3 regions of the Priestia sp. HNGD-A6 genome follow, and region 2 is predicted to be linked to each of the others. Evidence: predicted binding sites of a transcription regulator. Region 2 holds the regulator's gene; each other region holds the start of a gene.
What was found. The regulator CtsR, encoded in region 2, represses protease genes until heat stress. The targets are predictions, from matches to a motif close to ATGGTCAATAAAGGTCAAACA.
Positions count from the first base shown of each region.

Region 1: the regulator CtsR is predicted to act here: its motif matches at 4,134-4,154, upstream of clpP (ATP-dependent Clp endopeptidase proteolytic subunit ClpP).
Region 3: the regulator CtsR is predicted to act here: its motif matches at 7,962-7,982, upstream of SCI76_RS07780 (ATP-dependent Clp protease ATP-binding subunit).

Region 1 is NZ_CP138621.1:3,000,165-3,010,576, forward strand. It holds gene SCI76_RS15190 (8-oxo-dGTP diphosphatase) at 1-281, shown strand, start outside; gene rapZ (RNase adapter RapZ) at 323-1,216, shown strand; gene yvcK (YvcK family protein) at 1,213-2,199, shown strand; gene whiA (DNA-binding protein WhiA) at 2,233-3,177, shown strand; gene SCI76_RS15210 (HPr family phosphocarrier protein) at 3,206-3,460, shown strand; gene clpP (ATP-dependent Clp endopeptidase proteolytic subunit ClpP) at 3,495-4,082, opposite strand; tRNA gene SCI76_RS15220 (tRNA-Arg) at 4,303-4,374, shown strand; gene SCI76_RS15225 (hypothetical protein) at 4,576-5,250, shown strand; gene rpoN (RNA polymerase factor sigma-54) at 5,537-6,847, shown strand; gene SCI76_RS15235 (glutaredoxin family protein) at 6,860-7,108, shown strand; gene SCI76_RS15240 (sugar-binding transcriptional regulator) at 7,242-8,270, shown strand; gene gap (type I glyceraldehyde-3-phosphate dehydrogenase) at 8,317-9,324, shown strand; gene SCI76_RS15250 (phosphoglycerate kinase) at 9,634-10,412, shown strand, end outside.
Region 2 is NZ_CP138621.1:2,662,624-2,673,035, reverse strand. It holds rRNA gene SCI76_RS13570 (23S ribosomal RNA) at 1-1,096, shown strand, start outside; rRNA gene rrf (5S ribosomal RNA) at 1,160-1,275, shown strand; gene SCI76_RS13560 (CtsR family transcriptional regulator) at 1,511-1,972, shown strand; gene SCI76_RS13555 (UvrB/UvrC motif-containing protein) at 2,014-2,556, shown strand; gene SCI76_RS13550 (protein arginine kinase) at 2,560-3,633, shown strand; gene clpC (ATP-dependent protease ATP-binding subunit ClpC) at 3,654-6,095, shown strand; gene radA (DNA repair protein RadA) at 6,219-7,595, shown strand; gene disA (DNA integrity scanning diadenylate cyclase DisA) at 7,599-8,678, shown strand; gene SCI76_RS13530 (PIN/TRAM domain-containing protein) at 8,826-9,923, shown strand; gene ispD (2-C-methyl-D-erythritol 4-phosphate cytidylyltransferase) at 9,949-10,412, shown strand, end outside.
Region 3 is NZ_CP138621.1:1,516,719-1,527,130, forward strand. It holds gene SCI76_RS07740 (endospore germination permease) at 1-713, opposite strand, end outside; gene SCI76_RS07745 (hypothetical protein) at 736-972, opposite strand; gene SCI76_RS07750 (Ger(x)C family spore germination protein) at 984-2,183, opposite strand; gene SCI76_RS07755 (spore germination protein) at 2,208-3,806, opposite strand; gene SCI76_RS07760 (3-ketoacyl-ACP reductase) at 4,014-4,733, shown strand; gene SCI76_RS07765 (DUF6254 family protein) at 4,799-4,924, opposite strand; gene SCI76_RS07770 (S9 family peptidase) at 5,012-5,893, opposite strand; gene nhaC (Na+/H+ antiporter NhaC) at 6,187-7,569, opposite strand; gene SCI76_RS07780 (ATP-dependent Clp protease ATP-binding subunit) at 8,025-10,139, shown strand; gene SCI76_RS07785 (hypothetical protein) at 10,190-10,412, opposite strand, start outside.

The DNA.
Region 1 (10,412 bases), 340 kb from region 2:
TAAAAGGTATTTTTACATTTACGATGAAAGAAAACGATCAAATTTCATCTGAGTGGATGATGTTTACTTTTTTTGCTACAGATTTTGATGGGACAAATGTGCTAGAATCAGAAGAAGGCAAACTCGGTTGGCATAATTTGAGTGAAGTAAGTGAATTGCCGATGGCCCCGGGAGATCATCACATTATCGATTATGTAGCAAAAGGGTCGGGTGTTATTTATGGCAACTTTACGTATACAACGGATTTCGAGTTATTATCTTATCGAATTGATCCTTGTTAATGATAAATAGACATGTATGCATAGATTGAGGGGGATGAAAAATGAGTACTGGGTCTGTAAGCGATATTCAATTAGTGATTATTACTGGAATGTCAGGTGCAGGAAAAACAGTAGCAATTCAGAGTTTTGAAGATTTAGGGTTCTTTTGTGTAGATAATTTACCCCCTACATTGCTACCGAAATTTTTGGAACTCATGAAAGAGTCAGGGAATAAAATGAATAAAGTTGCTCTTGTTATGGATTTGCGAGGCAGAGAGTTTTTTGAAAGCCTATTTGAAGCATTAGATAACATGAGTGAAACAACGTGGGTCACGCCACAAATTTTATTTTTAGATGCAAAAGATTCTGTACTGGTGACGCGCTACAAAGAAACGAGACGTTCACATCCGCTAGCTCCTTCGGGTTTACCGTTAGAAGGAATTGGTATGGAACGGGAGCTGCTTGAGGAGTTAAAAGGAAGAGCTCAGCTTATTTATGAGACATCAGAGTTAAAGCCAAGAGAGCTTAGAGAAAAGATTTTAACTCAGTTTTCTTCGCACGCTTCACAAGTTTTTACTGTTAATGTGATGTCATTTGGTTTTAAATACGGGGTGCCTATTGACGCTGATTTAGTCTTTGATGTGCGCTTTTTGCCAAACCCTCACTATATTGACCATATGCGTCCTAAAACAGGGCTTGAAGAAGAGGTTTCTTCTTACGTATTAAAATGGACGGAAACTCAAAAGTTCATTGAAAAAGTAGTAGACCTACTTTCGTTTATGCTTCCGCAGTACAAGCGAGAAGGTAAAAGCCAGCTGGTCATCGCTATAGGGTGTACAGGGGGACAGCATCGCTCCGTCACATTAGCTGAATATTTAGGTCACCATTTCCAGAATGAATACAAAACTCATATTTCTCATCGTGACATTGAGAGGAGAAAGGAAAATCATAGATGAGCAGTGAACAGCTTCCAAAAGTTGTCGTCATTGGGGGAGGAACGGGTTTACCAGTGCTGTTAAGAGGGTTGAAGGAATACCCTCTTGATCTTACAGCCATCGTAACCGTAGCAGACGACGGGGGAAGTTCTGGCCGATTGCGCGATGAACTTGAAATCCCTGCTCCTGGTGATATTCGAAATGTGCTAGCTGCTTTATCTGATGTAGAGCCACTAGTTGAAGAGCTTTTTCAACATCGATTTGATACAGGAAATGAGCTTACAGGCCATTCTCTTGGCAATTTGTTGCTTGCAGCTATGACGTCTATTACTGGCGATTTTGTGCATGCTATACGAGAAATGAGCAAAGTACTAAACGTCAGAGGGAAAGTGCTTCCGGCAGCTAATCAAAGTGTTGTGCTGCATGCGGAGATGCAAGATGGATCCATCGTAACAGGTGAATCTAAAATTCCAGAAGTTAATAAAAAGATTAATAAAGTGTTTTTATCGCCTGCCGATGTGAAACCGCTTGTCGAGACAATAAAAGCTATTCGACGCGCTGATTTAATTGTATTGGGGCCGGGAAGTCTTTATACAAGTATTTTGCCGAATTTACTGGTGCAAGATATTTGTAATGAGCTTTGTTCGACAAAAGCAAAGAAAGTGTACGTGTGCAACGTGATGACGCAGCCGGGTGAGACATTGGGTTTTAAGGCAAGTGATCATATTAAAGCGCTTTACAACCATATGCCGTGTGCGTTTTTAGATGCGATTATTGTCAATAATGCACCTATTCCGGCACCTTTAAAAAAGAAATATCAAGTAGAGCAGGCTCAGCCTGTAGAATATGACCGTGAAGTATTGCTAAAATTAGGTTTAGAAGTGATTGAAGATCAAATTATTCAGTATGACGGCAGCGTAATTAGGCATGATACAAAAAAAGTAGCAAAGCTTGTGTATTCTATGCTGACATCGCTGCAAGGTAAAGCGAATACTGGTGTTTAACACTATTTCCGTATGTAGATTGGAGGTGAAGTTATGTCATTTGCATCAGAAACAAAAAAAGAGTTAACGAATTTAGAAGTCAAGGATTGCTGTGCAAAAGCAGAGCTCTCTGCATTAATTCGAATGAATGGTTCACTTTCTTTTTCGAATAAAAAATTCACAGTTGATGTCCAAACTGAAAATGCAGCGATTGCTCGACGCATTTATGTCCTGCTTAAGAAAAATTATGATGTGTCAGTAGAACTGCTTGTACGTAAGAAAATGCGGCTGAAGAAAAACAATGTGTATATTGTTCGATTAGTAGAGAAAACAAGAATGCTTTTGGAAGACTTAAAAATTGTAGAAGAAGGATTCACGTTTACACATCGTATTTCACCAGAGCTAGTACAAAAGAAATGCTGTAAGCGATCCTACTTAAGAGGCGCATTTTTAGCCGGCGGCTCTATTAATAACCCGGAGACATCATCGTACCATCTTGAAATCTTTTCATTGTATGAAGAGCACAACGAAGCTTTATGCAATTTAATGAACGAATTTCAATTGAATAGTAAAACATTAGAACGAAAAAAAGGCTATATTAACTATTTGAAAGAAGCTGAAAAAATTACGGAGTTTCTAAATATCATTGGAGCCCATAACGCTCTTTTACGGTTTGAGGATGTAAGAATTGTCCGAGATATGCGAAATTCCGTTAATCGCTTAGTTAATTGTGAAACAGCTAACTTAAACAAAACAATCGGAGCGGCCATTCGTCAAGTGGAAAACATTCGTTATATTGATGAAACAGCTGGATTAGATATCTTACCAGAAAAGCTAAGAGAAATTGCTCGTTTGCGTGTGGAATATCAAGACGTTACGTTAAAGGAGCTTGGTGAGATGGTATCTGGAGGTCAAATTAGCAAATCAGGCATTAACCATCGATTGCGTAAAATTGACCAAATAGCAGACAAGCTTCGCGCCGGTCAGCCAGTCACATAAGGGGAATTGCAAGGGGGAGGATTTTATCATGGAAAAACAAGTAGAAGTAAAATTAAAAACGGGATTACAAGCTCGTGTTGCGGCACTATTCGTGCAAGAAGCAACTCGTTTTACATCTGATGTGTACTTGAAGAAAGATGAGAAAGTAGTCAACGCTAAAAGTATCATGGGGTTAATGAGCTTAGCGATTAATAACGGTTCTCTTATTACGCTCATTGTTGAAGGGGTAGATGAAAAAGAAGCAATGGATGCGTTAGTCGCTTACGTAGAGAACGATGCATAAAAAAGCCTTTCCCAAAGTGGGAAAGGCTTTTTTCTTATTTAGGGTCGTTTTCTAATACTTTGTCAATTAGACCGTATTCTAAAGCGCGTTCAGCAGTCATGAAATTATCACGATCTGTATCACGTTGTAGCACTTCTAACGGTTGACCTGTACGCTCAGCTAAAATTGAATTTAGTTTTTCACGTAAGAATAGAATACGTTTTGCCGCAATTTCGATTTCAGTAGCTTGTCCTTGAGCACCACCAAGAGGTTGATGAATCATTACTTCGCTGTTTGGAAGAGCAAAACGTTTGCCCTTTTCACCAGCAGCCAGTAAGAAAGCACCCATTGATGCAGCCATACCGATACAAATTGTAGAAACTTTTGGCTTAATGAATTGCATCGTATCATAGATAGCCATTCCAGCTGTAATAGAGCCACCTGGGCTGTTGATATAAAGTGAGATATCTTTTTCTGGGTCTTCAGCAGCTAAGAATAGAAGCTGAGAAACGATCGAGTTAGCTACATTATCATCAATAGCACTACCTAAAATAATAATGCGGTCTTTTAATAAACGTGAATAAATGTCATAAGCACGTTCACCACGGTTTGTTTGTTCAATAACTGTAGGAATTAAGTTCATATTAAATTCCTCCTTAACAAGAATAATTTGTTATGTACCTATAATACACGTATGGTCAATAAAGGTCAAACAAAAGAACCTCTACTACACATATTCGCTTAAAAGACTATGTATTCCTCTTTGACATTATTAAAATTTTTCCCCCTTCTAAAAAAAATAAACGTAGTATTCTATTGAAAAGAGAAGTTTTCTCTCCTATAATGGAAGTTGTGACAAATATGCCCTCGTAGTGTAGTGGATAGCACAAGAGATTCCGGTTCTCTTAGGGTGGGTTCGAATCCTGTCGAGGGCGTCTTAAAACGTTGCGGATTACGCAACGTTTTTTATTTTGAGTAAAAAGGCTCATCTTCTTAAAAAATAATATTTATTTTCCTTCTATAACCCTTTATACGCGTAAGGAAGCAAGAAATTAATTCCATTGTACCGGTTGCGGAATTTGTCAGAATACTATAAAACAGTATATAAGGAAAAGAAACACGGAGGAGGAATAAATATGAAATACATGAACAAACTTTTCATTGTCAGTGCATCGGTAGCCCTATTACTATCTGCATGCGGGACGAACGAAGATTCTGCTCAGCCGAAGTCTAATGATCAAGCAGAAAATGTTCAGCAGGATACAGCTTCTAAATCTGATCAAACATCAGGCGCTGCAAAAGAAGAGTCGAAAAAAGATGCGGATTCTGCTGAGGTCTCAGCCGAACCTTCAGGAAGTCAATCATCGACTAGCGAAACGGCGGAAGGTGGACAGTCAAGGTCTTCTTCAGAAACAAAACTAACAAAAAGCTCAGAACAAGATTATTCTATTCAAGTAATGGACGGCTATAAACTAACGGGTGAAGAACCTGGAAAAGATGCGTTAGTGTTAACTTCAGATGATTCTCAATTTATGCGTATTGAAATGCTTTCATCAGAAGCATCGCTGGATGACGCTGCTCAATCTGTTAAACAAACGGCAACAGCAGTTAATAAAAATGCAGCAGAGAAAAAGAATCTTGAGGAGAATGGAATCTTCAAAGATTCTGTTTGGTATAAAGCCACATCTGGCGATCATACGGTAAACGCCGTGTTGGTTAAAGGAAAGAAACCAATGAAGCTAACCATTTTTACGAAAAATGACGCAGAAAACTTAGACAAGTTTATGCAAATGGCACAAACTATTCAATAAGCAATTCTTCTATATATTATACAAATGCAGAAAATTCGACATGACGAAGAAAACGTCATGTCGAATTAGTACTCGGATCATGTAGTAGGCGCGAATTATAATGAAAAGTTATAAAGGTGTATAGCTCTATTACTTTTTTGATGGTTAGTAACTAAAAATAGGATGAAATGCTTCGTTAACAAAGGTTGACGGAGATTTTTTGATGAAAAAATTACATATAAAAAATAGTTACATGCTCTTTGAAAGCGTTTTTATAGTAAAATAGATGAAGGGGAGGGGAGAAATAATGGAGATTGGATTATTTCAGCAGCAGTCGTTAAAACTGACGATGTCAAAAGAATTATCACAAGCTATTTCTCTTTTACAATATTCATCGATGGATATTGTAGCGTTTTTACATGAGCAGGCGCTTCAAAATCCGCTTATAGATTTTTCAGAGCTGCCCGTCAATACATCTCACAATCAAAAAAATCATGCAACTTCTGATTCAACAGATTATATGAGCAGTATACCAGCTCCTAAAGAAACGCTGTACGAACATTTAATGAATCAATCCGCATTATTAAAATTAGATGAATGTGAGCAGGCAGCCGTTGAGTTTGTTATTCATAGTCTGGATGATGCTGGCTATTTGCACGATGAGTTAATCATACTTGCTAACCAGCTTGGCCAAGATCAAGAGCAGGTTGAAAAGGCTCTTCAACTTGTGCAGCAGATGGACCCGGCAGGAGTAGGGGCGAGAAGTTTGCAGGAATGCTTAATGCTCCAATTAAAAAGAAGTAATCAATGGACAGAAAAAATAGAGCAAATTTTGACACATCACTTTGAGGAATTTGCTTATAAAAAATGGATGAAAATCTCAAAGTTATGTCAAATCTCACTTGAAGCTCTTCAACAATTACATGAACAGATTAAGAAATTAAATCCTCGTCCTGGATCATTTTATATGAAGTCCAATGAACGATTCATTGTACCGGATTTTATTGTGAAAATTGAAGATGGAAATGTCGTTGCTTATGCAAATGAGGATTTGGAACCTCGTCTTTCAGTGAACGAACAATACAAACTTCAGCTGAAAAATAAGCAGAACCAAGAAATGTTTTCTTATTTGCAAGAGAAATATCGTGAATTTCAATGGATTATGAAAAGTTTACACACACGCAAAGACACATTAAACGCATTAATGAATACTTTACTCGTTGAACAAGAAGCATTTTTTAAAAAGGGCCCTTCGTATTTGAAGCCGTTAACGATGAAGGAAGTAGCGGAACAAACCTCTGTGCATGAATCAACGATTAGCCGTGCTACTCGGCACAAATATATTCAAACGCCTTTTGGCACCTTTTCAATGAAATCTTTTTTCTCAACTAGTATTCAACTGGGCAACAACGAAGCGACTTCTACAACTCACGTAAAAGAACTGCTTAAAAAGCTAGTATCAGAAGAAAACAAACAGCGTCCGCTTTCAGATCAGCAGTTGGCTAACGTCTTGCAAAGCAATTATAACGTTACTATTTCAAGAAGAACGGTAGCCAAATATCGAGACCAATTAAACGTTCTACCATCCAGTCAACGAAAACTTTTTGTCATGCAGTAAAGGAGTGGGAATGTGGAAGTCGTACTATATACCAAAAATGGCTGTCATTTATGCGATGATGCAAAGAAGCTGCTTGCAGAGATGCAGTCTCAGTTTCCCTTTCAGCTTATGGAACGAGATATTTACAAAAACGATGAGTGGCTGGAAAAGTATCACCTTGCGATTCCTGTAGTAGAAATGGATGGAGAAGAAGTGGAATATGGAAAAATAACAGGTATTCCATTAAGAAAACGCTTACTTTTAAAAATAGGCAACACATGAGTTGAATAAAGGATTCACTCCTGTTAGAATAGATTTTGTAGCAGGGTGAATTTTTTTTGCGCAAGGTGGGACATAATATGTCTATACGGGACAAAATATGTCCAGCAAGTTTATGCCTTAAGGGGATTTTAACATGCGTTCTTTAATAGAAGTACAACGAAAATTATTACCTGAACTTCTCTCAGTTATGCAAAAGCGCTATCAAATCTTGCAATACATACGTTTAATGCAGCCGATTGGCCGCAGAAACTTAGCTGTAAGCCTTGGGCTAACAGAGCGTGTGTTACGAAGCGAAGTAACATTCTTAAAAGAACAAGATTTGATTGACATTTACCCTAGTGGGATGACGCTTACAAACGAGGGAGAATTACTTCTAGCTGAGTTAGAAGAAGTAATGAAGGAAGTTTCAGGACTTCGATTATTGGAAACAACATTAAAAGAGGCGTTTTCTTTATCAGAAGTTGTTGTTGTATCTGGAGATAGTGATCAGTCTCCTTGGGTCAAAAATGAAATGGGTCGAGCATCTGTTTCGTGTATCAAGGAGCGCCTTGTTGGTGAAAAAAATACCGTTGCTGTTACAGGTGGTACAACGCTTGCCGCCGTTGCCGAAATGATGACACCTGATTCAAAACACCCTGATGTACTTTTTGTACCTGCTCGCGGAGGGCTAGGTGAAAATGTACAAAACCAAGCAAACACGATTTGTGCTAAGATGGCTGAAAAGTCCATGAGTCACTATCGCTTGCTTCATGTTCCAGATCAGCTTAGTGATGAAGCATACCGATCCATTATCGGTGAGCCATCTATTAAAGACATGCTTCATTTAATCAAGTCCGCTGGTATGGTTGTTCACGGAATAGGAGACGCTATGACAATGGCAGAACGCCGTAAAACACCACAAGCTGACTTAGAAAAAGTGAAAAATGGACATGCTGTAGGTGAGGCATTTGGATACTATTTTAATCATCAAGGCGAAGTTGTTCATAAAGTTAAAACAGTTGGCATACAACTCGATGATTTAAAGAACAATAAATGTGTTATTGCTGTTGCAGGAGGTTCATCCAAAGCAAAGGCAATTAAAGCGTTTATGCAACAAGCGCATGATTCGATTCTCATTACAGATGAAGGCGCCGCAAAAGAGTTAGTAAGGGATTTTAATTAATCCCTCATATAAAAAAATACTTTTTACATTCAAGGAGGAAATACCCATGGCAGTAAAAATTGGTATTAACGGATTTGGTCGTATCGGCCGTAATGTATTCCGCGCAGCTTTAAAAAATGATAACGTTGAAGTAGTAGCAATCAACGACTTAACAGATGCTAACATGCTTGCTCACCTTTTAAAATATGATTCTGTACACGGAAAATTAGATGCAGAAGTAGTAGTAGATGGTAGCAACTTAGTAGTAAACGGTAAAACAATCGAAATCTCTGCTGAACGTGACCCAGCTCAATTATCTTGGGGCAAACAAGGCGTAGAAATCGTTGTTGAATCTACTGGATTCTTCACAAAACGCGCTGACGCTGCAAAACACTTAGAAGCAGGAGCTAAAAAAGTAATTATCTCTGCTCCAGCATCTGATGAAGACATCACAATCGTAATGGGTGTTAACGAAGACAAATACGATGCAGCTAACCACAACGTAATTTCAAATGCTTCTTGTACAACTAACTGCTTAGCGCCATTTGCTAAAGTGTTAAACGACAAGTTCGGTCTTAAACGCGGAATGATGACAACAGTTCACTCTTACACAAACGACCAACAAATCTTAGACTTACCACACAAAGATTACCGTCGTGCTCGTGCAGCTGCTGAAAACATCATCCCAACTTCAACTGGTGCTGCTAAAGCTGTATCTCTAGTATTACCTGAATTAAAAGGTAAATTAAACGGTGGAGCTATGCGTGTTCCAACTCCAAACGTTTCTTTAGTAGACTTAGTTGCTGAACTTGACAAAGAAGTAACTGTTGAAGATGTAAACAATGCTCTTAAAGAAGCTGCTGAAGGCGATCTTAAAGGCATCCTTGGTTACAGTGAAGAGCCACTAGTATCTGGTGACTACAACGGTAACATCAACTCTTCTACAATCGATGCATTATCTACAATGGTAATGGAAGGTAACATGGTTAAAGTTATCTCTTGGTACGATAACGAGAGCGGATATTCTAACCGTGTAGTAGACCTTGCTCAATACATCGCTGCTAAAGGACTATAAGAATAACTTAAAATTCGCTTCTATTTGATTCAATAAGACAGAAATCGACTAGACTTTCCTTTTTTATTGGATATCTGAAAATAGAACGACTATAATAAGACTTGCTAAGGAAGAGAGGGGCATACCCCCTCTTCCTTGATTTATGTATTGGCTTCTACATGAAAAAGCGTCATAAACAGCTAACTGGAGTTTCACTTTATATAGAAAGGCGCCAATATATAAAATGAAATGTCCGTTGGTTTGTGGATTGATGATTACATAGAAGCCTACTTGCTTAGTACCATAAATACTTAAGGAGGCCTTTTAACGATGAACAAAAAAACGTTGAAAGACATCGATGTAAAAGGAAAGCGAGTATTTTGTCGCGTAGACTTTAACGTACCAATGAAAGACGGAAAAGTAACAGACGAAACTCGTATTCGTGCAGCTGTTCCTACTATTCAATATTTAGTAGAACAAGGTGCAAAAGTAATTTTAGCTAGCCATCTTGGACGTCCAAAAGGCGAAGTTGTTGAAGAATTACGTCTAAATGCTGTTGCAGAACGTTTACAAGCTCTTCTTGGTAAAGACGTTGCAAAAGCTGACGAAGCTTTTGGTGAAGAAGTAAAGAAAACAATCGACGGCATGAGCGAAGGCGATGTTTTAGTACTTGAAAACGTACGTTTTTACCCAGGCGAAGAGAAAAACGATCCTGAATTAGCAAAAGCGTTTGCTGAATTAGCAGATGTATACGTAAACGATGCATTCGGTGCAGCTCACCGTGCGCATGCTTCAACAGAAGGAATTGCTCAACACATTCCAGCAGTAGCAGGTTTCTTAATGGAAAAAGAGCTTGATGTGCTTTCAAAAGCATTATCGAACCCAGAACGTCCATTTACTGCAATCGTTGGTGGAGCAAAAGTTAAAGACAAAATCGGTGTAATTGACCACTTACTTGATAAAGTAGATAACTTAATCATCGGTGGAGGACTTTCTTACACATTTATTAAGGCACTAGGCCATGAAGTAGGTAAATCACTTCTTGAAGAAGACAAGATTGAACTTGCAAAATCTTTCATGGAAAAAGCTAAGAAAAACGGAGTAAACTT
Region 2 (10,412 bases):
CGCAAGGCGAAGTATAGGGGCTGACGCCTGCCCGGTGCTGGAAGGTTAAGAGGAGGGGTTATCCTTTGGGAGAAGCTCTGAATCGAAGCCCCAGTAAACGGCGGCCGTAACTATAACGGTCCTAAGGTAGCGAAATTCCTTGTCGGGTAAGTTCCGACCCGCACGAAAGGCGTAACGATCTGGGCACTGTCTCAACGAGAGACTCGGTGAAATTATAGTACCTGTGAAGATGCAGGTTACCCGCGACAGGACGGAAAGACCCCGTGGAGCTTTACTGTAGCCTGATATTGAATTTTGGTACAGCTTGTACAGGATAGGTAGGAGCCTGAGAAGCCGGAGCGCTAGCTTCGGTGGAGGCGTCGGTGGGATACTACCCTGGCTGTATTGAAATTCTAACCCGCGGCCCTGATCGGGCCGGGAGACAGTGTCAGGTGGGCAGTTTGACTGGGGCGGTCGCCTCCTAAAATGTAACGGAGGCGCCCAAAGGTTCCCTCAGAATGGTTGGAAATCATTCGTAGAGTGTAAAGGCACAAGGGAGCTTGACTGCGAGACCTACAAGTCGAGCAGGGACGAAAGTCGGGCTTAGTGATCCGGTGGTTCCGCATGGAAGGGCCATCGCTCAACGGATAAAAGCTACCCCGGGGATAACAGGCTTATCTCCCCCAAGAGTCCACATCGACGGGGAGGTTTGGCACCTCGATGTCGGCTCATCGCATCCTGGGGCTGTAGTCGGTCCCAAGGGTTGGGCTGTTCGCCCATTAAAGCGGTACGCGAGCTGGGTTCAGAACGTCGTGAGACAGTTCGGTCCCTATCCGTCGTGGGCGTAGGAAATTTGAGAGGAGCTGTCCTTAGTACGAGAGGACCGGGATGGACACACCGCTGGTGTACCAGTTGTCTTGCCAAAGGCATCGCTGGGTAGCTATGTGTGGACGGGATAAGTGCTGAAAGCATCTAAGCATGAAGCCCCCCTCAAGATGAGATTTCCCATAGCGCAAGCTAGTAAGATCCCTGAAAGATGATCAGGTTGATAGGTCAGAGGTGGAAGCGTGGCGACATGTGTAGCTGACTGATACTAATCGATCGAGGACTTAACCAAACTTTTAAAAGCGTAAGCTTTACTCAGCAAACTGTTACCTAGTTTTGAGAGAGCAATCTCTTGTCTGGTGGCGATAGCGAAGAGGTCACACCCGTTCCCATACCGAACACGGAAGTTAAGCTCTTTAGCGCCAATGGTAGTTGGGACTTTGTCCCTGTGAGAGTAGGACGTTGCCAGGCACCTGAAAAAGGACTAGCTATTTTAGCTAGTCCTTTTTTGTTTACAATTTATTTGTTTTATGAAAAAGTATAGTAAGAACAATAAAATTCGCGATTTGCAGGTTTTGAAATAAATTTTAGTGGCAACGATAAAAGTAAAGAATAAACTTTAATAGTACATAGTTGAAAATTTTTTCGTTTCCTTTTATATTTAAATTAAGGTCAAATATAGTCAAAGTCAGAAGGAGGGGGCAGCGTGCCAAATATCTCTGACATTATCGAACAGTATTTAAAACAAGTACTTGAATTAAGTGAAAGAGAAATTGTTGAAATAAGGCGCAGTGAGATTGCTGATAAATTTCAATGCGTTCCGTCGCAAATTAATTACGTTATCAATACCCGCTTTACGGTTGAGAGAGGTTATCTTGTAGAAAGTAAGCGAGGCGGCGGCGGATTTATTCGTATTGCAAAAGTAAAAATGCATGATGCAGCGGATTTGTTTCAGCAAGTGATTGAGATGATTCAAAATGAAATTTCACAAGTAAGTGCTGAAAATGTCATTATTAGGTTAGTTGAAGAAAAAGTCATCACAGAACGAGAAGCAAAAATCATGTTGAGCGTTATCAATCGTTCAGTTATTAATATTGAACTTCCTTATCGTGATGAGCTAAGAGCCAATCTTTTAAAAGCAATGCTTAATTCATTACGCTACCGATAAGCTCATGATCTATTTTATTTAGAACAGGGAGTGATGACAGGATGATTTGTCAGCAATGTGAAACGAGACCTGCAACTCTTCACTTCACAAAAATTATTAATGGTGAAAAGACGGAGATGCACGTATGTGAACAATGCGCTTCAGAAAATGGAGATGCATTTTCTTTTTCAAATCAGCAAGGTTTTTCAATCAATAACTTACTAGCTGGCCTACTTAACCTAGACCCAGCAGTAACTGAAAATTATAAGAAACAAAGTCAGGACGTTCTTTCTTGTCCTACTTGTGGCATGACATATCAAAAATTTGCTAAAATCGGCAGGTTTGGATGTGCAGATTGCTACAAAACATTTGAGCGACCTCTTATTCCTTTCGTGAAGAGGCTGCATGGAGGTAATTATCTACATCATGGAAAAATACCAGCAAGAATTGCAAGTAATCTTCATTTAAAAAAGGAATTACAGGCATTAAGATTGAACTTAAAAGAGTATATCGAAAAAGAGGAGTTTGAGAAAGCAGCCGAACTCCGAGATCACATTCGATTACTAGAAAAGAAGATGAACGAATCGAGAGAGGAGGAAGCGTAATTCATGTCCCAGGATTTGTTCTTTTCCCAGCCTGTTAGCTCTTGGATGCGTCAAGAAGCTTCGAATTCAGATATTGTGCTAAGCAGTCGAATCAGGCTGGCTCGAAATTTAACTCATTATCTTTTTCCAACTCTCTTTTCTAAAGAACAAGCAGTTGAAGTGGTTCGAGTATTTGAGCAAGTTTTTCAAAAAAGTGAGAACACCAATCAGTGGAATTTGCATTTACTAAAGATGAACGAATTACAGCCTCTTCAAAAGCAAGTGTTGGTTGAGAAGCATCTTATCAGTCCTAACTTGGCTGAAGGAGACAACAACGGAGCTTGTTTTTTATCAGAAAAAGAAGATTTGAGTATTATGGTTAATGAAGAAGATCATTTACGCATACAATGTTTATTTCCAGGCCTTCAATTATCTGAAGCTTTAAGCACAGCGAATAAAGTAGATAATTGGATTGAGAAATACGTAGATTATGCGTTTGATGAAAATAGAGGGTATTTAACCAGCTGTCCCACAAATGTGGGTACTGGGCTACGTGCATCTGTGATGATGCATCTGCCGGCTTTAGTGATGACCCGTCAAATTCATCGTATTATTCCCGCTATTAACCAGCTTGGCTTAGTGGTGAGAGGAATTTATGGAGAAGGTAGCGAAGCTTTAGGGAATATCTTTCAAATTTCTAATCAGATAACCTTAGGGAAATCTGAAGAAGATATTGTGGCAGATTTAAATAGTGTCGTACAGCAGTTAATTACACAAGAGCACTCTGCAAGAGACGCACTGTTTAAAACATCTCATGTAGAGTTAGAAGATCGAGTGTATCGTTCATATGGAGTATTGGCCAATAGCCGTATTATTGAGTCCAAAGAAGCTTCACAATGTTTATCAGATGTTCGATTAGGAATCGATTTAGGGTATATAAAAGGACTGAGTCAAAATATATTGAATGAACTTATCATTATGACGCAGCCAGGCTTTTTACAAAAGTATTCGGGAGGGCCCCTAAAGCCTCAGGAACGTGACATTAAAAGAGCCACCTTAATTCGAGAACGTCTCACTATAAATAAAAACACAAATTAAACGTGGAGGGTGACGATTATATGATGTTTGGTAGATTTACAGAGCGCGCACAAAAAGTATTAGCTTTAGCACAGGAAGAAGCACTACGCCTAGGTCACAACAACATTGGAACGGAGCACATTTTATTAGGTATCGTTCGTGAAGGTGAAGGAATTGCAGCAAAAGCTCTTTCTGCTCTAGGCCTAAGCACTGAAAAAATTCAAAAAGAAGTGGAAGCATTAATTGGCAGAGGCCAAGAATTAACGCAGACCATTCATTATACACCTCGAGCGAAAAAAGTCATTGAACTTTCAATGGATGAAGCCCGAAAGCTTGGTCATTCTTACGTAGGAACAGAACATATCTTACTAGGCTTAATTCGTGAAGGTGAAGGCGTTGCAGCACGCGTTTTAAATAATCTAGGTGTCAGCCTAAATAAAGCTCGTCAGCAAGTACTTCATTTATTAGGTAGCAATGAAGCTGCTTCAAGCCATCAAGGCGGAGGTTCTTCAAATGCCAATACACCTACGCTAGACAGCTTAGCACGCGATTTAACAGTTGTAGCGCGCGAAGGAAGCTTAGACCCTGTTATCGGACGTGGGAAAGAAATTCAGCGTGTTATTGAAGTGTTAAGCCGACGTACAAAAAACAATCCTGTATTAATTGGGGAGCCAGGTGTCGGTAAAACGGCAATCGCTGAAGGTTTGGCTCAGCAAATCGTCAACAATGAAGTTCCAGAAATTTTACGTGACAAACGCGTTATGACTTTGGATATGGGAACGGTCGTGGCTGGTACAAAATATCGCGGAGAATTTGAAGATCGCCTGAAGAAAGTAATGGATGAAATTCGTCAAGCAGGTAATATCATTCTCTTTATCGATGAGTTACACACATTAATTGGCGCTGGTGGTGCAGAAGGTGCTATCGATGCTTCTAATATTTTAAAACCGTCTCTTGCTCGTGGAGAACTTCAGTGTATCGGTGCTACGACTTTAGATGAATACAGAAAATATATTGAAAAAGATGCAGCGTTAGAGCGTCGCTTCCAGCCAATTCAAGTGGATGAACCAACGTTGGAAGAGTCTATTCAAATCTTAAAAGGGCTTCGTGACCGTTATGAAGCGCATCACCGAGTATCTATTTCTGATGAGGCAATCGAGCAAGCGGTGAAACTATCAGATCGCTACATTTCAGATCGTTTCTTACCGGATAAAGCAATCGATTTAATTGATGAAGCTGGTTCAAAAGTGCGTTTACGTTCATTTACAACGCCGCCAAATTTAAAGGAATTAGAGCAAAAATTAGAATCAGTACGCAATGAAAAAGATGCGTCTGTTCAAAGTCAAGAATTTGAAAAAGCAGCATCTTTACGCGACACAGAACAACGCCTACGCGAAGAATTAGAAGACACAAAGAAAATTTGGAAAGAGCAGCAAGGTAAAGAAAACTCAGCTGTAACCGTAGAAGATATTGCGATGGTGGTATCTAGCTGGACGGGTGTACCGGTCTCTAAACTGGCACAGGAAGAGACAGAAAGACTGCTAAACATGGAAGAGATTCTTCACTCTCGTGTAATTGGGCAAGAAGAAGCGGTAAAAGCAGTTGCAAAAGCTGTGCGCCGTGCTAGAGCAGGCTTGAAAGATCCAAAACGCCCAATTGGTTCATTCATTTTCTTAGGACCAACAGGGGTTGGTAAAACAGAGCTTGCACGCGCATTAGCGGAGTCAATCTTTGGCGACGAAGACGCAATGATTCGTATCGATATGTCTGAGTACATGGAGAAACATTCTACTTCACGCTTAGTAGGTTCACCTCCAGGATATGTTGGATACGAAGAAGGCGGCCAGTTAACGGAAAAAGTAAGAAGAAAACCTTACTCAGTTGTTCTTTTAGACGAAATTGAAAAAGCACATCCGGATGTATTTAACATTTTATTACAAGTGTTAGAAGATGGACGCTTAACAGATTCAAAAGGCCGTACAGTTGATTTCCGTAATACGATTTTAATTATGACATCAAACGTAGGTGCGGACACATTAAAACGAAGCAAGCACTTAGGGTTCACAGTAGAAGCAGAAGGCCAAGACTACAAAGATATGAAAGGAAAAGTAATGGCGGAAATGAAGCGCGCATTCCGTCCGGAGTTCCTAAACCGTATCGATGAAATTATCGTCTTCCATTCATTGGAGAAACCTCACTTAGCTGAAATCGTTAAATTAATGGCGGACCAGTTAACAAAACGCTTAAAAGAGCAAGAAATTGATCTTGAATTAACAAAAGAAGCAATTGATAAGATTGCAGAGGAAGGTTTTGACCCAGAATACGGCGCTCGTCCACTTCGTAGAGCAATTCAAAAACATATTGAAGACCGTTTATCTGAAGAGCTGCTAAAAGGGGTTGTTCAAAAAGGTCAGAAAGTGACGCTAGATGTAGACAAAGGAGAATTTGTTGTTAAATCCTCCGCTCCAAGCAGCATCAGCTAAATTTACTCAAACCAAGACGAGGCATACGAAAAAACACGTATGCCTCCCTTTTTATTTTAGCTTAGGAAATAGTGTACAATGGAGATAGAAATCGATTGAATGAACGGAGAGATTGATAACATAATGGCGAAACGAAAAACAAAATTTGCATGTCAGCATTGCGGATATGAATCCGCAAAATGGATGGGGAAATGTCCTGGATGCGGAAGCTGGAATTCGATGGTGGAAGAAATGGAAGAAACGAAATCATCACGCCGAGGAGCTTTTTCCGGAGCTACTGCTTCTAAAGTTCAAAAACCTCAGTCAATTACAGCGATTGAATCTACAACAGAACCACGGATTTTTACACCTTCTGCAGAGTTAAACCGTGTATTAGGAGGCGGTATTGTCAGAGGGTCACTCGTTTTAATAGGGGGAGATCCGGGTATCGGAAAGTCTACTTTACTTTTGCAAACCTCCGCGCAGTTAGCAATGAAACAAAATAAAGTACTATATATTTCGGGAGAGGAATCAACCAAACAAACGAAGTTAAGAGCGGACAGGCTAGGTGTAAAAGCTGAAGAGCTTTATGTTCACGCAGAAACAAACTTAGAATTAATACTAGAGGCCATCTCAAGCATGCAGCCTGATTTTGTGGTGATTGATTCAATTCAAACCATTTACCATGCTGATGTGACATCAGCGCCAGGAAGCGTCTCACAGGTGCGAGAGTGTACGGCTGAACTAATGCGTGTTGCTAAAACGAATGGCATTGCCATCTTTATTGTGGGTCATGTAACGAAAGAAGGGGCCATTGCGGGTCCAAGACTTCTTGAACATATGGTAGATACGGTTCTTTATTTTGAAGGAGAGCGCCATCATACGTATCGTATATTAAGAGCGGTTAAGAACCGATTTGGATCTACAAATGAAATGGGCATTTTTGAAATGAAAGAAAGTGGGCTAGAAGAAGTATTGAATCCATCTGAAATCTTTCTAGAAGAACGGTCTCAGGGAGCAGCAGGTTCGGTTGTTGTCGCTTCAATGGAAGGGACAAGACCCGTATTAGTAGAGCTGCAGGCGCTAATCAGTCCAACGAGCTTTGGAAACCCTAGAAGAATGGCGACAGGAGTAGATCATAATCGCGTTTCGCTTATCATGGCTGTCTTAGAAAAGCGTGTAGGAATGCTGCTGCAGAATCAAGATGCTTATTTAAAAGTAGCAGGTGGAGTGAAATTAGATGAACCAGCAATCGATTTAGCTGTAGCCGTTAGCATTGCTTCAAGCTTCCGAGATGCTGCTTCTAGCGCTACAGATGTTATTGTAGGAGAGGTAGGATTAACAGGCGAAGTACGCCGAGTGTCTAGAATTGAACAGCGCGTTCAAGAAGCGGTAAAATTAGGGTTCCAACGAATTATTATTCCGGAGAAAAATTTAGGAGGATGGAAAGTCCCAGATGGTATTGATGTGATTGGGGTATCAACAGTAGCGGAGGCTCTGCAATATACATTAGGAGGATAAGCAGTGGAAGGAGAAAAAACAACAGTTAGTCAAAAACAAATATCAGAAATTCTGCAGTTTGTAGCACCAGGAACCCCTATTCGTGACGGTATCGATAACGTCTTGCGGGCAAAGACGGGCGGCTTAATTGTTATGGGCTACAATGAACAAGTCAAAAAGATGGTAGATGGAGGATTTTCGATTAATTGTGCATTTACACCTGCGCATTTATACGAGTTAGCCAAAATGGATGGAGCGCTTATTTTAAACGACAGCGGAAGCAAGATATTGTTTGCTAATGCTCAGCTCATGCCAGATCCCTCTACCCCTTCTTCACAGACAGGAATGCGTCACCGTACAGCGGAGCGCGTAGCTAAGCAGTCAGGTGTATTGGTGATAGCCATTTCACAAAGACGGAATGTGATTACGCTTTACAAAGGGTCTCTGCAGTATGTATTGAAAGACATTAGCGTTATTTTAGCAAAAGCGAATCAAGCGCTTGGAACCCTTGAAAAGTACAAGGCGGTATTAGATGAATCGATTACAAGTCTCAGTGCATTAGAGTTTGAAGAGCAAGTAACTCATACAGATGTGCTGCAGTCGCTTCATCGTACAGAAATGGTTTTGCGTATTAAAAATGAAATTTTGAGCTATATTAGCGAGTTAGGAACAGAAGGAAGGCTAATTCGTCTCCAAATGAATGAACTGCTTTCTCACTTAGAGGAAGAAGCAACTTTATTAATCAAAGATTATATGTATGACCTCAGCTTTGACCCTTACCGAGTAATTGAACGCATGCAGCAGCCGTCAAATAATGTTCTTCTCGATGACCAAACGCTCCTTCGCTTAATGGGATATCCTATGTATACAAGCTTTGAAGACAGCGTTATTCCTAGAGGGTATCGAATGCTTCATAAAATTCCAAGACTTCCATCGATTATTATTGAAAATCTCATTGATGAATTAGGGGATTTAAAAACGATAGCAGATGCGTCGGTAGAAGAATTGGATGAGGTAGAAGGCATCGGTGAAATTCGAGCACGGAAAATTAGAGAAGGCCTAAAAAGACTAAAAGAGCAGCATCTTACAAACCGTCAGCTATAGGATATTAATTGACATTAAATGTTTGATTCATTAAGATATTGTGAAAATACAAAAAAAGTGACAGTTTGTTTACAAATTCTGTTTTTTGGTTAAATAACAGGTTTCAATCATTGTAAACTGTTTATAATGATAAAGGGAGGTGAAGGCGTGTTAAAACGTTTTGTACAGTTATTTTTTATTATTACAGGTGGTACATTGGGCGTCTTTTTTATACCTGAACTTATTCAATTATTAAATCTGCAAGATGTAGCATTTCTAGAAAAACCTTACGTCGATGCAATACTGGGAGCTATTTTGTTTTTCCTTGTCACGTTTTGGATTGTTGATTATATAGTTGAATTAATTCGCCGAGTGGAAGAGGCGTTGCTGAAGGCGCCTGTAACGGATGTACTTTTTGGTAGCTTAGGATTGATTTTAGGGCTTATTGTAGCCTACTTGGTCGGAGCTTTTTTAGGCAGAATTCAACTTCAAGTAGTAAGTACCATTTTACCAATCTTTCTAAGTATTCTTTTAGGTTACTTAGGGTTTCAAGTCGGGTTTAAAAAACGTGATGAGCTTGTGAACGTGTTTTCCATGCCATCTCGAATTGGGAAGAAAAAAGGGCAAGAAGAAGAAGCAGATAATGAAGAATCACTAAAGTCTCTTAAAATTTTAGATACAAGCGTTATTATTGACGGTCGTATCGCAGATATTTGTCAAACAGGATTTTTAGACGGAACGATTGTTATTCCGCGCTTTGTGCTTGAGGAACTTCAGCATATTGCTGATTCGTCGGATGTTCTAAAACGAAACAGAGGTAGACGAGGTCTAGATATTCTAAACCGTATTCAAAAGGAACTGGCAATGAAGGTAGAAATTTATGAAGGCGATTTCGAAGACATTCAAGAAGTGGACAGTAAGCTGGTCAAATTGGCAAAGCTGACTTCTGGGTTGGTCGTTACAAACGACTTTAATTTAAATAAAGTATGTGAACTTCAAAATGTCGGCGTCTTAAATATTAATGACTTAGCAAATGCCGTTAAGCCAATTGTGCTTCCGGGAGAAGAAATGAATGTGTTGGTTATAAAAGACGGTAAAGAGCATAATCAAGGTATTGCCTATCTTGATGACGGTACAATGATCGTGGTAGAAGAAGGAAGAAATTACATTGGAAAGCAAATTGATGTACTGGTGACGAGCGTACTCCAAACCTCAGCAGGCCGTATGATTTTTGCGAAACCCAAGTTATTAGAAAAAGCACTGTGACGTAACAGGTAAAGGGAGTATACCTATGAAGTATGAAATTATCGTTTTAGCTGCAGGGCAGGGGAAGCGAATGAAAGCGGGGCGGAACAAACAATTTTTAACTATTCAAAACGTTCCGCTTATCATTCATACGCTGCAAAAATTCGAACAAGATCCTTGGTGCAGTGGAATTGTACTAGTTGTAAACGAAAAAGAAGTGGCGATTTTTGAAGAGTTATTAGCTGAATATCCAATTCAAAAGGTTCAATCATTGACAGTTGGAGGCGATGAACGCCAACATAGCGTTTATAACGGCCTTAAAAGTCTAAAGCAGGCTCAGATGGTATTAATTCATGATGGCGCTCGACCATTTGTTCAACAAAACACAATCCATGAGTTAGTAGAAAAAGCTGCTAGTGATAAGGCTGCTGTACTGGCTGTTCCAGTAAAAGACACAATTAAGCGTGTGGAACAGGGGACTGTCATTGAAACAGTTGAGCGCTCTAGCTT
Region 3 (10,412 bases), 1.1 Mb from region 2:
ATACAAGCCGCAACTGCAATCGTAATCGTCAAGCCCGATGCCACAGTGCCGATAACAATCATTCTTTTTACCTTTTTGCCACCTTTTATATGAGGCGTAATCATTAGCACAAAAATCAATTCCATAAACGGATTTCCTAAGAAATACGTGGTTCCTAACACTAAATCATCCATGCGGAATTCAAACAAAGGGTAAAGACGATCCAGTTTCATCTGAGGAATATTTAACGAAATTAACAATAAAAAAGGGACGACGATCCACGGTAAAAAGATTTCCGCGGTTCTCGCTATCACTTCAATGCCTAAATACCCTCCGTATATAACCGCTAAAATCACAAGAGCATGAATCCACGTAGGCAGCGTTTCAGGGACAATTTGCGTCGTCATAAATGTACTGATATCTCGAAGGGAAAACGTAGATTGAATGAACATAAAAAAAATGTAAATAAGAGACATACACGCTCCGGCGTAAGGACCTAGCGCTTTTTTAGCTATTTCAATGAACGTTTGCTGAGGGTAACGGTGCATCAGCCATAACAGCACCGCAACAATTAAAAGGGCAAAGCCAATAGCAAGCACACTACATACCCAGGCATTTTGTCTATTCGTTTCTAATAACGTAGCCGGAACTGCCAAAATAGCGCTTCCGATACAAAAAAAATAAATGAGAAAAAGAAGTTGTTTCGGAGTAATAAATTCTTTTATTTGCATCATACACCCCTTCTCTCCTACATGCTTACGTAAATAACAGATGATGAACGGTTTTAGTAAGAGGCTTAATGAGTTCCTCTAAAAAGTACAGAGGCGTAGGTACTTCTTTACGGAGTGTAATGGCTCCCCAAAAGAATAAACCCATACCTATAAGACAAAGATAGACAACGATTTCACGGTAATACTTTTCCTTTCGGAAGTTAATCATAATTTTTTTAGTCAAAAAAGCAAGAAGTACCAGTAAGGCGATAAATCCCTCCATTTTCTTTCTCCTTAATGCTTCATTTGCTTCATATATGAGTTATTTAACGTGCCTAAGCGACGGATTTGAACTTTGGCATCTAAATCGACGGTTAAATCTTCTGCGTAAATTCTGTTCCAGTCTCTTTTCATTTTGTACCATCTCTTTACATCTTGTCTGTAAAACGTTTCTCCAAAACCGAAGATATCACTTTTATAATCTTTTTGAGCTTTTTCCACTGCGTCATTCATTTTTTCTTTTACGTCCGCTGCTGTTTTTCGTTCGAGCATATTGATTACAGCTGGATCCTGTAAGTTTACTTGACACTCTACATCTGCCACGTTTGCTTCACCTTTTAAATCCACGTGAATATGAGGCTTATGGTTTTTCATAGAAGCCGTTACCTTCACGTTCGTTCGAAGCATTTCTACTCCGATGATATCGTGCTGTTTTTCTTTTCCTTCGCATGGAATAACAATTAACGTACTTTTTACATTTCCTGTAATATAGTTATATCCTTTACTTTCGTCTTCATTGAACCAGCCGATCAGCTTATCATTTTGAAAGACGCCTAATCCTTTAAAATTGAGCAGGGTGGACAGATTGGTCCGGGAAATGCTCGACATATCTCCTGCCTTTTTCACGTCGCCTTTGACCAATACTCCCGATAACACCGCCTGCTTTCCTTCGCTCGTTAAGTTACTGATCAGTTCATTTAACTTTACGCCTCTAGTAGGTGCCCAAATACGCTGAGAGACGTCTAATGAAGCAAACATATGGTTAGCTGGTATTTTTTCAATTGTTGTTAATACGTTCAGAACGCTCGATGCTTTCGTGTTTTTAGCAACAACAACAAAATAATCGGTACGCACTTCATGATCCCGAGCAAAGAAATCAAGCACTTCAGCAATACCCTCTTCCGCCATGCTTTCGCTAATGACTAGCATTCGTAAATGAGAAAGATAAATTTTCCGCGGGGATTTTGTCGTTATTTTTCTTAACCCTTCCATTACAGACGAAGCCTTAATAGAGAATGTGGTAACAGAAGGCCCGTTTGTAGGGGTTTTGGCCTGAATATCACCAGGGTTAATCAGCTGAACTGTAACAATAATGCCATCTTCTGCTTTATCAATTCCGACAGCAACCGTAATGGCTAGCTCATTCAACTCTCGACTGCTCCAGCAGCCGCTTAACAGCAATGAACAGATACATAACATCAGAAATGTTTTCATAGTAACCGGCCACCTTTGCGCAGTTTAGTTTTTTTGCGTCTTTTGACGTGAGATATTCTTCTCGTTAATAAGCTTTGGCCTTGTTTTCATTTTTTTGATCGAACGTCTAATTAGAACATCCTTTTGATCACGCTTCACAAAGGGAGCCATAGGTGTCATATAAGGGACTCCAAATGACCTTAAGCTGCATAAATGTAAAATCATTAAAATTAGCCCGAGGATAATACCGAACAAGCCAAAAGTAGCTGCTAAAACCATTAAAATAAAGCGCAGCATCCTTACTGCAATGGCCATATCATACACCGGTGAAACAAAGTTACTAATAGCGGTGATGGATACAACGATAACCATTGCAGGCGATACTAATCCAGCTTGTACGGCGGCTTCTCCTAAAACGAGTGCTCCCACGATTGAAATAGCTGAACCTACTGCCCGAGGCAATCGGACTCCCGCTTCTCGCAAAATTTCAAACGTGATTTCCATAATAAACGCTTCAATAATAGCTGGAAAAGGCACACCTTCCCTTTGAGCTGCAATACTAATTAACAAAGCAAAAGGAAGCATCTCTTGATGAAAAGTAGTTAAAGCAATATAAGCAGAAGGTGTTAAAAGGGCTAAGAAAAATGCCATGTAGCGCATTAAGCGAATCAATGTACTAATATCTGCGCGCTGGTAATAATCTTCGGCCGCCTGAAAAAATTGAATAAATAGAGCAGGAACCATCAATACAAAAGGTGTACCGTCTACTAAAATGGCTATCCGCCCCTCTAAAAGACCTGCTGCCACGGAGTCTGGACGCTCCGTGTTATGCATAGTAGGAAAAGGTGTATAATCTTCATCTTGAATCAACTCTTCGATATATCCGCTCTCCAAAATACCGTCTATATCAATTTTAGAAAGACGCTCTTTTACCTCTTGAATGACCTGTTCATCCGCAATGCCGTCTATATAAACGAGCGCAATATCCGTTTTTGTAAACTCTCCTATTTGCTGAGATTCAATCCAAAGTTTTGGAGATTTTATTCGGCGCCGAATCAATGCGGTATTCGTTCGCAGTGTTTCTGTAAAACTGTCTCGAGGTCCTCTTACAACGGTCTGAGATTGTGGTTCAGAAACAGCCCTGTCTCTCCACCCTCTTGTACTTGCCACAATACACGTTTGATACCCTTCTAAAAACAGCACGGTATCTCCTGATAAAACATGAAGAAGAGCATCATCCAATGTTTTGGCTTCCATAATTTCACCGGCCGCCAAACTATAGCTTTTAATCAACTCGTACATATTAACGACACCGTCATCATGAGTTAAATGCTCATCGTGATAATGCATAATGGAGTCCAGCGCATAGTGTTCAACTTCATCTTTATTTACCAATCCGTCGATGTAAGCAACACCTAAAGTGAATTTTTCTTCAATTGAAATTCGAAACTCTCTTGTCACTAAGTCCGTGCTCTGTCCTAATGCTTTTTTCATGTGGAATATATTATCTCCCACTCTCTCCGACAATTTCTGCTCTTCCTCAGTGGAAGAAGCACTAGTTGCCTTAGAGTCCTTCGATTCACCAGCTTTTTCTTTCCGCTGTTTGGATTTATTCGTTAACTCCGACAGTTTTTTAATACGCATTGTTCATCCTCCACTACATTGAACGAAAAGAAACGGAATTTCTTCTTTTTAGTCTCTATAGTTTTTGTATGAAAAGGAAATTTATACTTGAAGCCATTTTAATAATCTTTATTTTTGACATCATTTGTGCATTTCTATAGGATAGTAATGGATAATTCTTCGTTATTATGAAGAATGTTTATACGGAACATTGAAAGGAGTCTATACATGGCACAATCACTTAAAGGCAAAGTAGCTCTTATTACAGGAGCAGGAAAAGGCATTGGTCGTTCAACTGCAATTGAATTAGCAAAAGAAGGCGTAAATATCGGTTTAATTGCTCGTACAGAGGCAGATTTAAAGGCTGTTGCTTCTGAACTGGAAGCATTTGATGTACAAGTTGCTTATGCAACAGCAGACGTTTCTTCTATGGAAGAAGTAAACGCAGCAGTTGAGCATCTACATACAAAATTAGGGGCAACGGATATCTTAATCAACAATGCGGGAATCGGTAAATTCGGAGGCTTTTTAGAGCTAGACCCAGCTGAGTGGAAACAAATCATTGATGTGAATTTAATGGGCGTTTACTACGTAACGCGCGCCGTTCTACCTCAATTAATCGAAAAAAATGGTGGAGACATCATCAATATTTCATCCACTGCTGGTCAAAAAGGCGCTCCCGTTACAAGTGCTTACAGCGCTTCAAAATTTGGCGTGCTTGGCTTAACTGAATCTTTAGCGCTAGAAGTGCGCAAACACAATATTCGTGTAACAGCTCTAACACCAAGTACAGTAGCAACGGAATTAGCATATAAAGAAAACTTAACGGATGGCAATCCTGATAAAGTGATGCAGCCTGAAGACCTAGCAGAAATTATGGTAGCACAATTAAAGCTGCATCCGCGTATTTTTATCAAATCTGCGGGCATGTGGTCTACAAATCCATAAACAAATATAGAAAAAGGAGAGCTTCAGCTCTCCTTTTTTGTGTCTTCTTTTATATGATGGTTAGCTTATTTACGTTTAGGCGTGATTTCTTCTGATAGTTCTTCAAAAGACTTTACTTTTCCATGCGATGGGTTTTGTGATTGCTTTCGTACGTTCCACTGACGCTCTTTTTGACTTTTAGACTGAGTCATTTTGCTTCATCCCCTTTTTATATGCTTACATGTAGTAGGATAAAACAAGCTGCTTATTTCCATTCATCAAAACTGCTTCCAATTTCTTTACTGCTTAGCTAAATGTATTTTAAACCATTTATCAATTTCCGCGTTGTATTGATCATAATAAGCAGTTAGCGGATGGTCTCCATTTTTGTACAGTACATATTTGTATTCTTTTCCCTGCTCATCTAGCTGTTTCACAAGTTTTTCAGCCTGAGTGTGGTGAACTTTACGATCATGATCGCCCTGTAAAATCAAAAGAGGTGAATTTACTTTATCGCTCCAGTAGACAACAGAACGACTTTTATACCTCTCTGGATACTGCGCCGGATCTCCTACAATTGTCCGCAGCACTTGTTTCATTTCAGGCCCTCTTTGGTCGTAGAATTGAAACATGTCTGTAATACCTGATTGTACGACAACAGCATCAAATTTAACGCCGTTTTTCATCGTTAAATACGTCATCATACCGCCGCGTGAATATCCTAGCGCTACCTTTTGCTGGTGATTTACATAAGGAAGCTGTTCTCCCCATTTAATAAGATTTAATACGTCGTCAATATCTTTACCGCCGTACGTCTCTGTTCCTTCACTTCCGCCATTTCCCCTGTATTGAGTCGCAACAACGACGTAGCCTTTACTTGCCCAGTATGACAAATACTGAAGTGTTTTTGCGCGAATCATGCCATGTTCGCGATTTCCTCCGCGATTATATACTAAAAGCGGATAATGTTTGTCTGCAATGTCTTTAGGCTGTACTAAAAACCCTTTTATCTTTAAATTATCACTAGGATACGTAATGCTATATACATCTACTTTATTTGAATAAGGCGATAATAAATTCAATTTTTCTTTATTTACATCATCACTTTCAGCTCGGTTAAAAACCGCTGTCACACCGAGCACAGCTACAGTGATTAATGCAATGATGCCCCATTTTTTCAACAGAAACCCTCTCCTCAATAAATATCTTTTCTCTTTTATAATGAGTGTTTTCATTTGCCTTTACCCTTCTTAAATGTTTGCTAAAAAGGGCATTCATCCCATCGCCAATACAGCTTATCTATCATACCGCAAAACCCAAATTTCTTCATTAATAAAGAAATAAGAATTCATACAAATACATGAACAGGAAAGACGTATAGTAAATTGTATTATTAAATTATAGATTTGAAAAGTGGAATGATACTTTTTTTGTCGTTTTTTACCTGTCCTTTTTTAAAAAGAAAAAAGCCCAGTTAAGACTGAGCTTTTTTCTTGGCAATACCAATGCCTGTATATGCTAAAATAATTGAAAAAATCGGACATAAAATGCTAAAGAATGTAAATGGAATATAGTCAGCCGCTGGAATATTTAATGCAGTTGAAATAAAAGCTCCGCTGACACCCCACGGAATAATAGCATTAATAACCGTTCCACCGTCTTCAAGCGTTCGTGATAAGTTTTTCGGATCTAAGTTCCACTTTTCATACAGCGGCTTAAACGTTTGCCCAGGCAGAAGAATTGATAAATACTGTTCTCCTGTAATAACGTTCACTCCAATTGAAGATAGAAGCGTAGCAAAAATAACGTCTCCGCTGCGGCGGATTTGTTTTGCTAATCCTTTTAATAAAGCATCAATAATTCCAACCGCTCTCATCAAGCCACCTAGCGACAAGGCAATCATGATAAGAGAAATAGAAAACATCATGGACTGTAATCCGCCTTTGTTTACAATCGCATCGACTACTTTATTTCCTGACTCGATTGCCGGCCCGCTTTGAAGAACCCCTAGCAATTGACTCAGCGTAAATTCATGCTGTGTAATCATTCCTGTAATAATGGCCGTTACAATCCCTAAAACTAACGTTGGCAATACATCGACTCTTCTCATCGAAAAAATAAGAACTAAGAGTGGAGAAAGCAACGTTAACACGTGTAAATTAAACGTATGTTTTAATGCTTCTTGAATTCCTTGAATTTCTCCGTAATTGACGCTTTCATGATTTCCGTTCATTCCGATTACCAATGCAATGATTGCTGTAATAACAATACTTGGAACCGTCGTCCACGTAATATGCTGAATATGTTTAGGGAGCGGCACTTCAACGATACCAGAAGCAAAATTTGTTGTATCAGACAATGGAGACATCTTATCTCCAAACACAGCTCCTGAAACAATCATCCCTGCTGCTAGCCCTGGATGTACACCAATAGCAGTTCCCACGCCAAATAAAGCGACTCCTACCGTACTGACGGTTGTTAATGAACTTCCCGTGAATGTTGAAACTAACACGGTGATAACCAAAGCACTAATTAAAAAGTACTGCGGTGAAATCCAGTGGAAGCCGTAGGATAAAATCGTCGGTATCGTTCCTCCTACCATCCAAATCGCAATGAGCATCCCGATCAGCATTAGAATAAGGATAGGCTTAATGCCAAGTCTAACACCGTCTAAAATGCCTTTCTCCATTTCTGTCCACTTATATTTCAACAAAAAGCCAATCACACTAATAAATGCTACACCAAATATTAGCGGAATATGAGGCGGCAGCTTTAACATAAATAATGAAACAAAAATAATAGCTAATAGCACCAAAATCACCGCTATTGATTGTATAAATAAAATTTCTTTTTTCATGAGGTATTCCCTTTCTATCTTTCTTTTTCACTTAAACGCTTTTATGCTTTTACGCAGTTAAGTGCAAACCTTCTTGAGTATAATTTTTATCCTTCTTGCTGTCAATAACTTATTTTATCCAAGGGCAGGCTCTGCACTCATTTTTCCACTTTTCTTCTTATTAATATTTATTCTCTATCTAAGCAAATCATTGTACAAAATGCTTCTAATGTTTTTATATATATAAAACGGGTACAAACAAAACACACGTTTTTTTAATCTACTACCTTTTGTACATAAGCGAGGAACTTCCCTCAAAAAATTTTTAAGCAAAAGACTTGAAAGTCAAAAAAGGTCAAAGTATAATGAGATTACGAAAGGTCAAGAAAGGTCAAAGTATAATGAGATTACGAAAGGTCAAGAAAGGTCAAACACCTGCTGATCTTCGATTAAAATCATTTAGGGAGGCTAATTAAATGATTTGTCAAAACTGTAATAAACGTGAAGCATCTATTCAATTAAATGTACAAACAAATAATCAAAAATCTCAATATCGTTTATGTCATACATGTTATCAAGCACTAATGAAAGAACATAAAATCCCATCAGGCTTTGGAGGTGGCGGCTTTATGAACATCGATGATTTATTCAAGCAAATGGCGCACGAACAAGCTGCACAGGAGCAGCCACAGCAAGGAAACGGAGGCGGAGGCTTTTTAGATCAATTTGGTCGAAACTTAACTCAAATTGCGAAAACGGGATTAATTGACCCTGTTATTGGCCGCGAAGAAGAAGTAGAGCGCGTCATTGAAATTTTAAATAGAAGAAACAAAAACAACCCGGTACTAATTGGAGAACCCGGTGTTGGTAAAACAGCTGTAGTCGAAGGGTTAGCTTTAAAAATTGCGGAAGGAAAAGTTCCTGCAAAGCTGCTAAATAAAGATGTATATCTGTTAGATGTAGCATCACTCGTAGCTAATACGGGCGTGCGAGGTCAATTTGAAGAGCGTATGAAACAGTTAATTTCTGAGCTTCAACAGCGAAAAAACGTGATTTTATTTATCGATGAAATCCACCTTCTTGTAGGAGCAGGTTCAGCGGAAGGTTCAATGGACGCAAGCAATATTTTAAAACCTGCTCTTGCACGAGGTGAACTTCAAGTAGTCGGAGCTACAACTTTAAAAGAGTACCGTTCCATTGAAAAAGATGCGGCTCTTGAACGACGTTTCCAGCCGGTTATGGTTCATGAACCGTCTGTAGAAGAAGCCGTTGAAATTCTAAAAGGAATTCAAAGTAAATATGAAGATTATCACGGCGTTAGCTATACAGATGAAGCGATCCGCGCTTGTGTAAATTTATCACACCGCTACATTCAAGATCGTTTCTTGCCTGATAAAGCAATTGACTTGCTAGATGAAGCAGGTTCAAAAATGAACTTACAGGCAGGCATTACAAATAAAGACGACGCAGCCGCTCGCTTAAAAGAAATTACAAAAGAAAAAGAGCAGGCGCTAAAGGATGAAAAATATGAAGTAGCGGCAAAACTGCGCGATGAAGAAGCTGCTCTTGAAAAACAACTAAACGAAGAACAGCAAAAAATGAATGTGGATATTGCTGACATTCAAGCCATTATTGAAAAGAAAACGGGTATCCCTGTTGGTAAACTTCAAGAAAATGAATCAGCAAAAATGAAGCATTTAGCAGAGCACTTAGCTCAAAAAGTAATCGGACAGCAGGAAGCTGTAGAAAAAGTAGCAAAAGCGATTCGACGTTCTCGCGCTGGATTAAAAGCGAAGCATCGCCCAATTGGTTCATTCTTATTTGTTGGTCCAACAGGTGTTGGTAAAACAGAGTTAACCAAAACATTAGCTGAAGAACTGTTCGGCTCAAAAGATGCTATGGTTCGTCTAGATATGAGTGAATATATGGAAAAACACGCGGTGTCTAAATTAATCGGTTCACCTCCTGGCTACGTAGGTCACGAAGAGGCAGGACAATTAACAGAGAAAGTACGCCGTAACCCTTATTCCATCATCTTACTAGATGAAATTGAAAAAGCTCATCCAGACGTTCAGCATATGTTTTTGCAAATTTTAGAAGATGGACGTCTAACGGATAGTCAAGGTCGCACAGTGAGCTTCAAAGACACGGTTATCATTATGACAAGTAACGCTGGTGTAGGTGAAAAGAAAATTACGGTTGGGTTTGACGCAGAAAATGATGCGCTTAAGCAGGCATCCGTTTTAGATTCACTTTCATCTTATTTCAAACCAGAGTTTTTAAATCGATTTGACACAATCATTGAATTTAATCACCTTGAAAAAGATAACTTGATTAAAATCGTTGACCTTATGCTTGCTGAATTAAAAGAAACATTACAAGAACAAAACATCACGCTGAGCGTAGCAGATGAGGTAAAAGAAAAACTGGCTGAACTTGGCTATCACCCTGCATTCGGTGCTAGACCACTCCGCCGAGCAATTCAAGAACAGCTTGAAGATCGAATTACAGATTTACTGTTAGATGATGCGGACGTATCAACAGTGAACGTAACGTTAAATGAAGCGAGCGAAATCACCGTACAAAACTAATAGAAAAAGCGACTCTACTTGAGTCGCTTTTTTTATAGAAATACTTTCGTTTATTTACTTTCATCTGTTTTTTCATCTGTTTTTTCGTCCGCACTATCCGTTGATTCTTCTTGATCATCAGCTGCTTCATCCCCAGATGAGTCATCTGCTTCGTCTTGCTTCATTGTTTCCTGTGAATCATCTGTCGTTGTATCCTCCGATTGAGTATCATCCGACTGTTCGGTTTGCTGTTCTGTTGCATCTTTTTCATCCGTTTGTGAGTTGCATGCTGTG